One region of the Mycobacteroides immunogenum genome, then DNA from elsewhere that is predicted to be linked to it. Evidence: predicted binding sites of a transcription regulator. Region 1 holds the regulator's gene; the other holds the start of a gene.
The links. Region 1 encodes LexA, which represses DNA repair genes until DNA is damaged. Its sites were predicted from a motif close to CGAACANNTGTTCG; they were not measured.
Positions count from the first base shown of each region.

Region 2: a site for LexA is predicted at 2,157-2,170, ahead of ruvC (crossover junction endodeoxyribonuclease RuvC). Genes of this name have one in related genera too.

Region 1 is NZ_CP011530.1:3,307,014-3,311,621, reverse strand. Features, by position in the region: gene ABG82_RS16185 (molybdopterin-dependent oxidoreductase) at 1-520, opposite strand, end outside; gene ABG82_RS16180 (acyl-CoA dehydrogenase family protein) at 631-1,785, shown strand; gene ABG82_RS16175 (GNAT family N-acetyltransferase) at 1,792-2,325, shown strand; gene lexA (transcriptional repressor LexA) at 2,322-2,996, opposite strand; gene ABG82_RS16165 (LysM peptidoglycan-binding domain-containing protein) at 3,226-3,738, shown strand; gene nrdR (transcriptional regulator NrdR) at 3,869-4,333, shown strand; gene ABG82_RS16155 (PhzF family phenazine biosynthesis protein) at 4,349-4,608, opposite strand, start outside.
Region 2 is NZ_CP011530.1:3,164,632-3,169,239, forward strand. Features, by position in the region: gene ruvB (Holliday junction branch migration DNA helicase RuvB) at 1-943, opposite strand, end outside; gene ruvA (Holliday junction branch migration protein RuvA) at 940-1,548, opposite strand; gene ruvC (crossover junction endodeoxyribonuclease RuvC) at 1,580-2,137, opposite strand; gene ABG82_RS15435 (TetR/AcrR family transcriptional regulator) at 2,258-2,830, shown strand; gene ABG82_RS15440 (hypothetical protein) at 2,827-3,261, opposite strand; gene ABG82_RS15445 (phosphatase PAP2 family protein) at 3,438-4,052, shown strand; gene ABG82_RS15450 (YebC/PmpR family DNA-binding transcriptional regulator) at 3,998-4,608, opposite strand, start outside.

The DNA of each region.
Region 1 (4,608 bases):
TTTCGACGATGACATCCCAGGACGTGGACCTCTTGAACAGTCCGTCGTGGGTTCCGATGACATGCGGCATGATGACGCCGGTCGCGCCGAGGCTGTAGGAATGGCGCGAAAAGGTATATCCACCAAGAAGTTTGAGAAACCGGTGGACCTGGCTCTGGGCGTGGTGGAAACGTCCGGCGCTGGCCCAGCCGTACGAGCCGCCGTAGATGGCTTCATTGCCATGAGTGTCGACGACGCGGCGCAGTTCATCGCCCAGCACTTCGGTCAACTCATCCCAGGACACCTCGACGTACTCGTCGGCGCCGCGCTTCGTACTGGGGCCGGGACCGTCGCGTAACCAGCCGCGGCGTATGGATGGCGCGGTAACCCGGGCCTGATGCCGGAGGGAGCCGGGAATGTTGTGCAGCAGCGGGGAAGGATCGGTGTCTGTGCCCAAGGGGGTGACGCCGATCACCTCGCCGTCGCGAACCTCGGGCGTGAACGCACCCCAGTGGGTATGTGAAAGTGCCGGCCTGGTCACCCCGATCAGCCTAGGCTTTCTGTCCGTCGAAACCAGGTAGGCGAGTGCCAACCGACCAGTGGGTTGGTATACATTCTGCCAAGTACGTAAACCCAAACCGGAAGGTGATCATGGCCGGCGCCGTTAAGTTCACACGCACCATTTTCGAACCCGAGCACGAACTGTTCCGCGAGTCGTTCAAGACCTTCCTGGAACGGCACGCCGAGCCTTACCGCGAGGAGTGGGACGAGAACAAGATCGTCGACCGCTCGCTGTGGGTCGAGGCCGGCAAACAGGGCTTCTTGGGCACCGATATGCCCGAGGAGTTCGGTGGCGGTGGACTCGTCGATTTCCGCTACAACGCCATCATCGGTGAAGAGATCACCAAGGCCCGTCAGTCGGGTATTGGTTTCACCCTGCACAACGATGTCGCCGGCCCGTACTTCCGGGATCTGGCCAATGACGAGCAGAAGGCCCGCTGGTTCCCGGGATTCTGTTCCGGCGAGCTGATCAGCGCCATCGCCATGACCGAGCCGGGTACCGGCAGCGACCTGCAGGGCATCAAGACCCGCGCGGTCAAGGATGGCGATCATTACATTCTCAATGGCGCGAAGACCTTCATCACCAACGGCATCAACGCCGACCTGGTGATCGTGGTCGCCCAGACCGACCCGGAGAAGGGCGCGCTGGGCTTCTCGCTCATCGTGGTGGAGCGCGGTATGGAGGGCTTCGAGCGCGGCCGCAAGCTCGACAAGATGGGTCTGGACGCTCAGGACACCGCCGAGCTGTCCTTCACCGACGTTCGGGTGCCCGCTGCCAACCTGCTGGGTCAAGAGGGCCAGGGCTTCATCTACCTCATGCAGAACCTGCCGCAGGAACGCATGTCGATCGCGGTCGTCGCGGCCGCGGCGATGGAAACCATGCTCGAGGCGACCATCCAGTACACATCTGAGCGCAAGGCGTTCGGCAAGCCGATCAAGAGCTTCCAGAACAGCCGCTTTGTGCTGGCCGAGCTCGCCACCGACGCCACCATGATCCGGATCATGGTCGACGAATTCATCACGCTGCTCAACAAGAAGGAGCTGAGCGTCGAGCAGGCCGCGATGGCCAAGTGGTACAGCACCGAGAAGCAGGTCCACCTGATCGACCGCTGCCTGCAGCTGCATGGCGGCTACGGCTTCATGCGTGAGTACCCGGTCGCCCGGGCGTACATGGACTCCCGTATCCAGACGATCTACGGCGGAACTACCGAGATCATGAAGGAGATCATCGGGCGTTCGCTCTAGTCGCCCATGCATATTCGTGACGCGACGGCCGCCGACGCGGCCGCGTGCGCGGCGATCTATGCGCCGTACGTGACCGATACGGCCATTTCGTTCGAGGAGGTGCCGCCGTCGGATGCCGTTCTTGCCGAACGCATCCAGACGGCGGCCCACCGCCATGCCTGGCTGGTGGCCGAGGACGGTGGGGATATTCTCGGCTACGCCTATGCGGCGCCGTGGAAATCACGCATGGCCTACCAGTGGGCCTGCGAGGTCAGTGTCTATGTCGATGGCGCGCGGCGGCAGCGCGGCGCGGGACGCCTGCTGTATGCCGCGCTATTGGACCGGCTCCGCGATCTCGGCTACCGCACAGTGCTCGCCGTAGTCGTGACGCCCAATGAAGCGAGCGAAAAGCTACACCTGACAATGGGATTCGAACAGGTCGCGTTGTATCGCCGGATCGGGTACAAGCTGGGCAGCTGGCATGACGTTACGCATTTTCAGTTGTTCTTGACCTCTGCCGACGATTCCTCGGCCCCAGGACCGGCGCCCGCAGGCATTTAGACCTTGCGGATAACCGTGACGACCTTGCCGAGGATGGCGGCGTCGTTACCGGGGATCGGTTCGAAGAGCGGGTTGTGCGGCATCAGCCAGACATGGCCCGCCGTCCGCTTGAATGTCTTGACGGTCGCTTCGCCGTCGATCATCGCGGCCACGATATCGCCGTTGTCGGCGACATTCTGCTGGCGTACCACCACCCAGTCGCCGTCACAGATCGCGGCGTCGATCATCGACTCACCCACCACCTTGAGCAGGAACAGCGATCCCTCGCCGACAAGTTCGCGGGGGAGTGGGAAGACATCCTCGACGGCCTCCTCGGCCAGGATGGGACCACCGGCGGCGATACGTCCGAGAACGGGGACGAACGTCGGTTCCGGCAGGTCGCCGGAGCCGATCACATCGGTGGTGGCCGATGGGGTATGAGAATCATCGAGGCCCCGAACATCAACGGCGCGTGGACGGTTCGGATCACGCCGCAGAAAGCCCTTCTGTTCGAGGGTGCGTAGTTGATGGGCGACCGAGGATGTGGAGGTGAGCCCGACGGCGTCTCCAATTTCGCGGATGCTCGGGGGGTAGCCCCGTTCATTCACCGATGCGCGGATGACCTCCAGGATGGTCCGCTGGCGCTCGGTCAGTGAACCGGTGGCGGGTCCCTTGCTGGGTGTATCGCTCATGGGCCCGAATCTAGACCTGTCGACGACATTTATCAAACATGTGTTCGATGCGTGTCGCGACGCATGCCTGGCGGCCCGCCGATGGGGTGTATCGGTGCTGCTCAGGGCCACTTGTCGGTACCGGATGCTACAAATCGATCACATGTTCGGACATCGAACACATGATCGAGTACATTCGAACATAAGAGCGAACGGGCCGACCGATCGACTGGACAGGAAGGGCATGCAGATGAGCACAAACGTTCTCGCCCCGCCGCGTAGTTCTCACGCTCGCGAGCACGCGCCGCGCGAGTACGCCCCACAGGCGCGCGCCTATAGCGCCCAATACCCGCTGACCCAACGGCGGGCGCTACCGGTGCGCACTGTCGCGTATCGCCGGCCCGCGGGCAGGCCGGTCGCATACCGCGGTAACGGCATCCGCGTCTCGGCGATGCCGCATCGGGTGCATGGTCGCCGCCCGGTGAGCCTGAAGGCCACCATCCTCGTCGCGGTGGGTGCCGCGGTGGCGACGATGTGGCTGCTGATGCTCGGCCAGGTGAGCGCCGCAGGCGTCGGGGGCGCGGGTGTGCCGGAGCGGGTGGCGGTAGTGCAGGTCGCTCCCGGGGAGACCCTGGCAGACGTGGCCTCACGTGTCGCGCCGGAGGCGCCACGGTCGGCCGTGGTGTCCAAGATCCGGGAACTCAATGAACTCGACTCGGCGACAGTGCAAGCCGGTCAGACGCTGGTTTCTCCGGTCGGCTGATCGGCAGCCGGGCGTGACCTTCGGGCGTGCGGGAGCACGGGTATCCTCGACACCGGTCTGGGCGCGTTGCGCGGTGCGTCAACAAACCCAGCTCAACGACATCGAGTCCAGAACCGGCGAAGGAGCAGTGATGCACTGTCCGTTCTGCCGTCATCCTGACTCGCGTGTTGTCGATTCCCGCGAAGCGGACGAAGGCCAGGCGATACGACGCCGGCGATCGTGTCCAGAGTGCGGCCGTCGTTTCACCACCGTCGAGACCGCCGTCTTGGCCGTCGTGAAGCGCAGCGGCGTCACCGAGCCGTTCAGCCGCGACAAGGTCGTCAAGGGTGTACGCCGTGCCTGCCAGGGCCGTGATGTCGATGACGATGCGCTGAATCTGCTTGCCCAGCAGGTCGAGGATGCCGTCCGGGCCGCCGGGTCCCCAGAGATCCCCAGCAATGAGGTGGGTCTGGCCATCCTGGGTCCACTGCGCGACCTGGATGAAGTCGCCTACCTGCGCTTCGCCTCGGTGTACCGGGGGTTCAGCTCCGCCGAGGATTTCGAGCGTGAGATCGCCGCACTGAGGGCCCATCGGGACGCCCCAGCGGGGTCCTGAGCCGTTGGTCGGGTCCTAGTCCAACGTGAGCGGCTGATCGGCGACCACACGGCCACCGATCGTCACCCAGCCCTCGGGGCTCCACTGTGTGAGGATCTGCGACCCCTTGCCCTGATTGATGATCAAGTCACGGCTGAGCAGGTCAGTCATCCGCGCGGCCACTGAGCCGGTCGCCTCGTCCTCGTTGACACCCAGATCGGACGCGAACACCCGGGAACGGACCAGGCTGGCGTCGCGGTCCTGCCACGCCCACACGCAATGCAGCAGTTCGTCCG
Region 2 (4,608 bases), 140 kb from region 1:
CCTCTTCCACGGTGGTCGACTCCTCCCCGACTGCCACCGCCAGTGTCGACAGACCCACCGGGCCACCGCCGAAACTGCGTGTCAGTGCGGTGAGCACCGCCCGGTCCAGACGATCGAGCCCCAGCTCATCGACGTCGTACACCGCCAGGGCTGACTTGGCGACGCCCACCGTGATGACGCCGTCCGCGCGCACTTCCGCGTAATCACGGACGCGGCGCAGCAAGCGGTTGGCGATGCGTGGCGTGCCGCGCGAGCGCCGCGCGATCTCGGTACCGGCGTCTGCTCCCAGTTCAATGCCCAGGATGCCCGCCGAACGGGCCAGCACCAGCTCAAGCTCATCGGGTTCGTAGAAGTCCATGTGGGCGGTGAACCCGAACCGGTCGCGCAGCGGCCCGGTCAGCGATCCCGATCGGGTGGTGGCGCCCACCAGCGTGAACGGCGCCACTTCCAGGGGGATGGACGTCGCGCCGGGGCCCTTACCCACGACGATGTCGACCCGAAAATCCTCCATGGCCAGGTAGAGCATTTCCTCGGCAGGCCGGGCGATGCGGTGAATCTCGTCGATGAACAGCACATCGTGTTCCACCAGATTGCTCAACATGGCCGCCAGATCGCCCGCGCGCTCCAGCGCCGGGCCCGACGTCACCCGCAGCGATGAGCCCAACTCGGCGGCGATGATCATGGCCAGCGAGGTCTTGCCCAATCCGGGCGGCCCCGACAGCAGGATGTGATCCGGCGTGCCGCCGCGATTCTTCGCGCCGGACAACACCAGGTCCAACTGTTCGCGTACCCGCGGCTGGCCGATGAACTCACGCAGCGACTTGGGACGCAACCCCGCGTCGACATCGTTTTCGCCGACAGTCAGGGCACCGGACATGTGGGCATCGTCGAAGCCGTCATCGTCGGCACCACCAAGATGGTCGGACTCGCGGAAAGGACTCATCGCGTCTTACCCAGCAGCGCCAGGGCCGACCGCAACACTCCGGAGACATCGGCGGGCGTCTCCGCCTGGTTTTCTTGGGACAGAACGGTATCGGTGGACTGTTCGGCCTGCTTGGCGGCAAATCCGAGACCGATCAGCGCCTCGATGACCTGAGTCCGCACCAGCGACGGGCTGCCGCGACCCAGATCGGTGGATCCGCCCGGCGCGGCCGCCACCTTCTCACGCAACTCGAGCACCAGACGCTCGGCGCCGCGTTTACCGATGCCCGGCACCCGGGTGAGGGCGGCGACATCGCCGTCGGCCAAGGCCTGGCGCAGACTCGGTGCGTCGTACACCGCGAGGGTGGCCATTGCGATCTTGGGTCCCACGCCGGAAACCCCGAGCAGCGTCATGAAGAGGTCGCGGGCATCAGTGTCGGTGAAGCCATAAAGCGTCATCGAATCTTCGCGCACGATCATCGCCGTGATCAGCCGAATCTGCGTGCCGCGGCGCAGTGTCGAGAGCGTCGCCGGAGTGGCGTTGACGCGGTATCCCACCCCGGCCGCCTCGATCACCACATGGTCGAGCGCGATCTCGATGACCTCGCCGTTGACCGATGCAATCACGCCGCACTCCGTTTCCTACGCGGACGGGCCGTCACCGAACCGCCGCCTTCATCCGGGCCGCGAAGGCCTTCCGTTGTTTCTCGGCCGCGGCTTCCGCCTTGGCCATTCTGGCGAGCATCGGCGCACGCCAGCAGTGACAGATTGCCAGGGCCAGCGCGTCGGCGGCGTCGGCCGGCTTTGGCGCTGCCTGCAGGTTGAGGATGCGCGTGACCATTGCCGTCACCTGGGATTTATCGGCCCGCCCGTTGCCGGTGACGGCCGCCTTGACCTCCGACGGGGTGTGGAAGTACACCTCGATCCCCCGTTTGGCCGCACAGAGCGCAATCACGCCACCGGCCTGCGCGGTGCCCATCACAGTGGAAACATTCTGCTGCGCGAAGACGCGCTCGATCGCGACCACTTCCGGCCGGTGGGTGTCCATCCAATGTTCAACGACCTCACTGATCGCCAAGAGTCGTTGCGGCAGAGGCTGATTGGCGGGGGTACGCACGACATCGACGTCCAGGGCCACCACCTTGCGACCCGAGGACGCCTCGACCATGGACAGACCGCACCGGGTAAGCCCCGGGTCGACTCCCATCACGCGCACGCGTCAGCCCTCTCGCTGTAGAACAGTTGTTCGATCAGCATATCGAGGAGATTCCGCTATTGGACGAACAACACGCGAGGGCGCTGCAAATGTCAACGCTCGTTGGCCTAAGCTCAGCGCATGCCCCCCGAACCTCGGCGATCGGATGCCACCCGCGCAGCCATCCTTGAGGCTGCTCAGGAGCATTTCGCCAGTGTCGGCTACGAGAAGGCAACCATACGGGCCATCGCCGCCACCGCGGGCATCGACCCCTCCCTGGTCATGCGCTACTACGGCAACAAGGGCAAGCTGTTCATGTCAGCGGCCGACTTCGACATTCACCTGCCTGAGGACCTGGCCGACATGCCACGCTCCGAACTCGGGGCGATGCTCGTCAAGCATTTCCTCGAGAGATGGGAACAGGACGACACCATGGTCGCGCTCATGCGCGCCACCGTGTCGCAGGAATCGGCACGCGCACGCATGGCCGATCTGTTCACCAGCCAGATGGTGCCGGAAATCGAGGCATTGACCACCGACCGCGCCCTGGAGCGCGCCACACTCATCAGCACGCAGATGATCGGTTTGGCCATGTGCCGGTACGTAATACGACTCGGCGACGTGCCGAATATGACGCACGAACAAATCATCGAGCTGGTCGCCCCGACCATCCAGTACTACCTGGACTGCCCGTGGGACTGCGGAGCGTGTTAGTTCGCTCCCTCAGCGTTGCGAACCTTCAACGTCCCACGCTCGTCGACCAGCGAGAAGTAGATGGCGCTCATGACCACGAAGACAGCGGTCCAGATCAGCAGCGCCACTGAGTTCACCGCGAACGCCTCACCCAGCAGTACCGCGACGACACCGGTGACCAGCGGGCTACGCACGTGACGGCTGCCAGGCTGATCGAACAGTGCGACGGTGCGGGTGACCAGGAACAAGCCCGCCGCGATCAGCAGGGTTCCAATCACCGTCGCGGTCATCGACATCTGATCCGACATCCACGAGGGCACCTCGGCACCTGTTCCGTACAGGATGACGAGCGGAACTACGACCGCCACCGCGAAGGGCACCGCGAGTACGGAGCGCGTGGTGTGCCACCGGGTAACCGACTCGGACGCCGGGGCGACTGTTTGTGTGGCCATGACGGGCCTCCCCTCACTTCTTTGGATGTCTTAGATGTACGCCTACCTGACATAGGCTGTCAACAGTTGTTGACCAACAGTCGTTGACGTCACAATAAACGCCGACCAGTGACGTTTGATTCCCGGCAGCCGGCACGATTCAGGGCCGGGGTGTGTGGCCGATTACTGTCGACGGCGTGTCTGCCGGAAAACTGCCCAGCGAGAAATTGATTCAGTGGTGGCCGCCCCTCGGCGTGGTCACGATGCTGGTGCTCGGATTCTCCGTGGGTAAGGGCACCACACCTCTTGACACCTGGTTTTTCGAGGCGACCCAGGTTGTGTTCGGGGTCCAGCCACGCTGGCTGCTGTTCTTCACCGACTGGGAGTTTCTTGTGCCGGTGCTGGTGGTGTGCGTCGGATTCGAGCTGTACCGGCGGCGCTGGCGGGTAGCAGCCGTCGTGCTTGCCTGCCCGTTTGTCGCGAATTGGACCACTCAGGCGACCAAGATGCTGGTCGGCCGCGAGAAGGGCGGCGGTTACCTCGCCTACCCCAGCGGCCACACCACCTTGGTGGTGGCGGTCATGGGCATGCTGGTACTGGTCGCCGGCGGAGCCCTATGGGCATACATCATCGCCGTGATTGTCAGCACGTTCGGGCTGCTGGGGCAGGTCGCCTGCGGCTACCACTACTTCACCGACACCGTCGGTGCCGTACTCGTCACCACCGCGGTGGTGACGTTGGCGATATGGGCCGCTGGTCAGTCTTCGTCGAGCGCGGCCAGCACCTCGTCGGACAAGTCCACGTTGGTGTAGACGTTCTGGACGTCGTCGCTGTCTTCCAGCGCGTCGACCAGCTTGAACACCTTGCGGGCGGTCTCGACGTCGACGGGCACGCTCATCGACGGCTGGAAACTGGCTTCCGCCGATTCGTAGTCGATTCCGGCTTCCTGCAGCGCCTGACGGACGGCGACCAGGTCGGTGGGCTCAGAGATGACCTCGAAAGTCTCGCCCAGGTCGTTGACCTCCTCGGCGCCAGCCTCCAGCACTGCCGTCAGCACGTCGTCCTCGGCCAGGCCGTTCTTCTCCAGCGTCACCACGCCCTTGCGGGAGAACAGGTACGACACCGAACCCGGATCGGCCATGCTGCCACCGTTGCGCGTCATCGCCACCCGCACCTCACCGGCGGCGCGGTTACGGTTGTCACTCAGGCACTCGATGAGCACCGCGACGCCGTTGGGGCCGTAACCCTCGTACATGATGGTCTGCCAGTCGGCGCCACCGGCTTCTTCGCCGGCTCCACGCTTACGGGCCCGCTCGATGTTGTCGTTGGGCACCGAGGTCTTCTTGGCCTTCTGAATGGCGTCGTAGA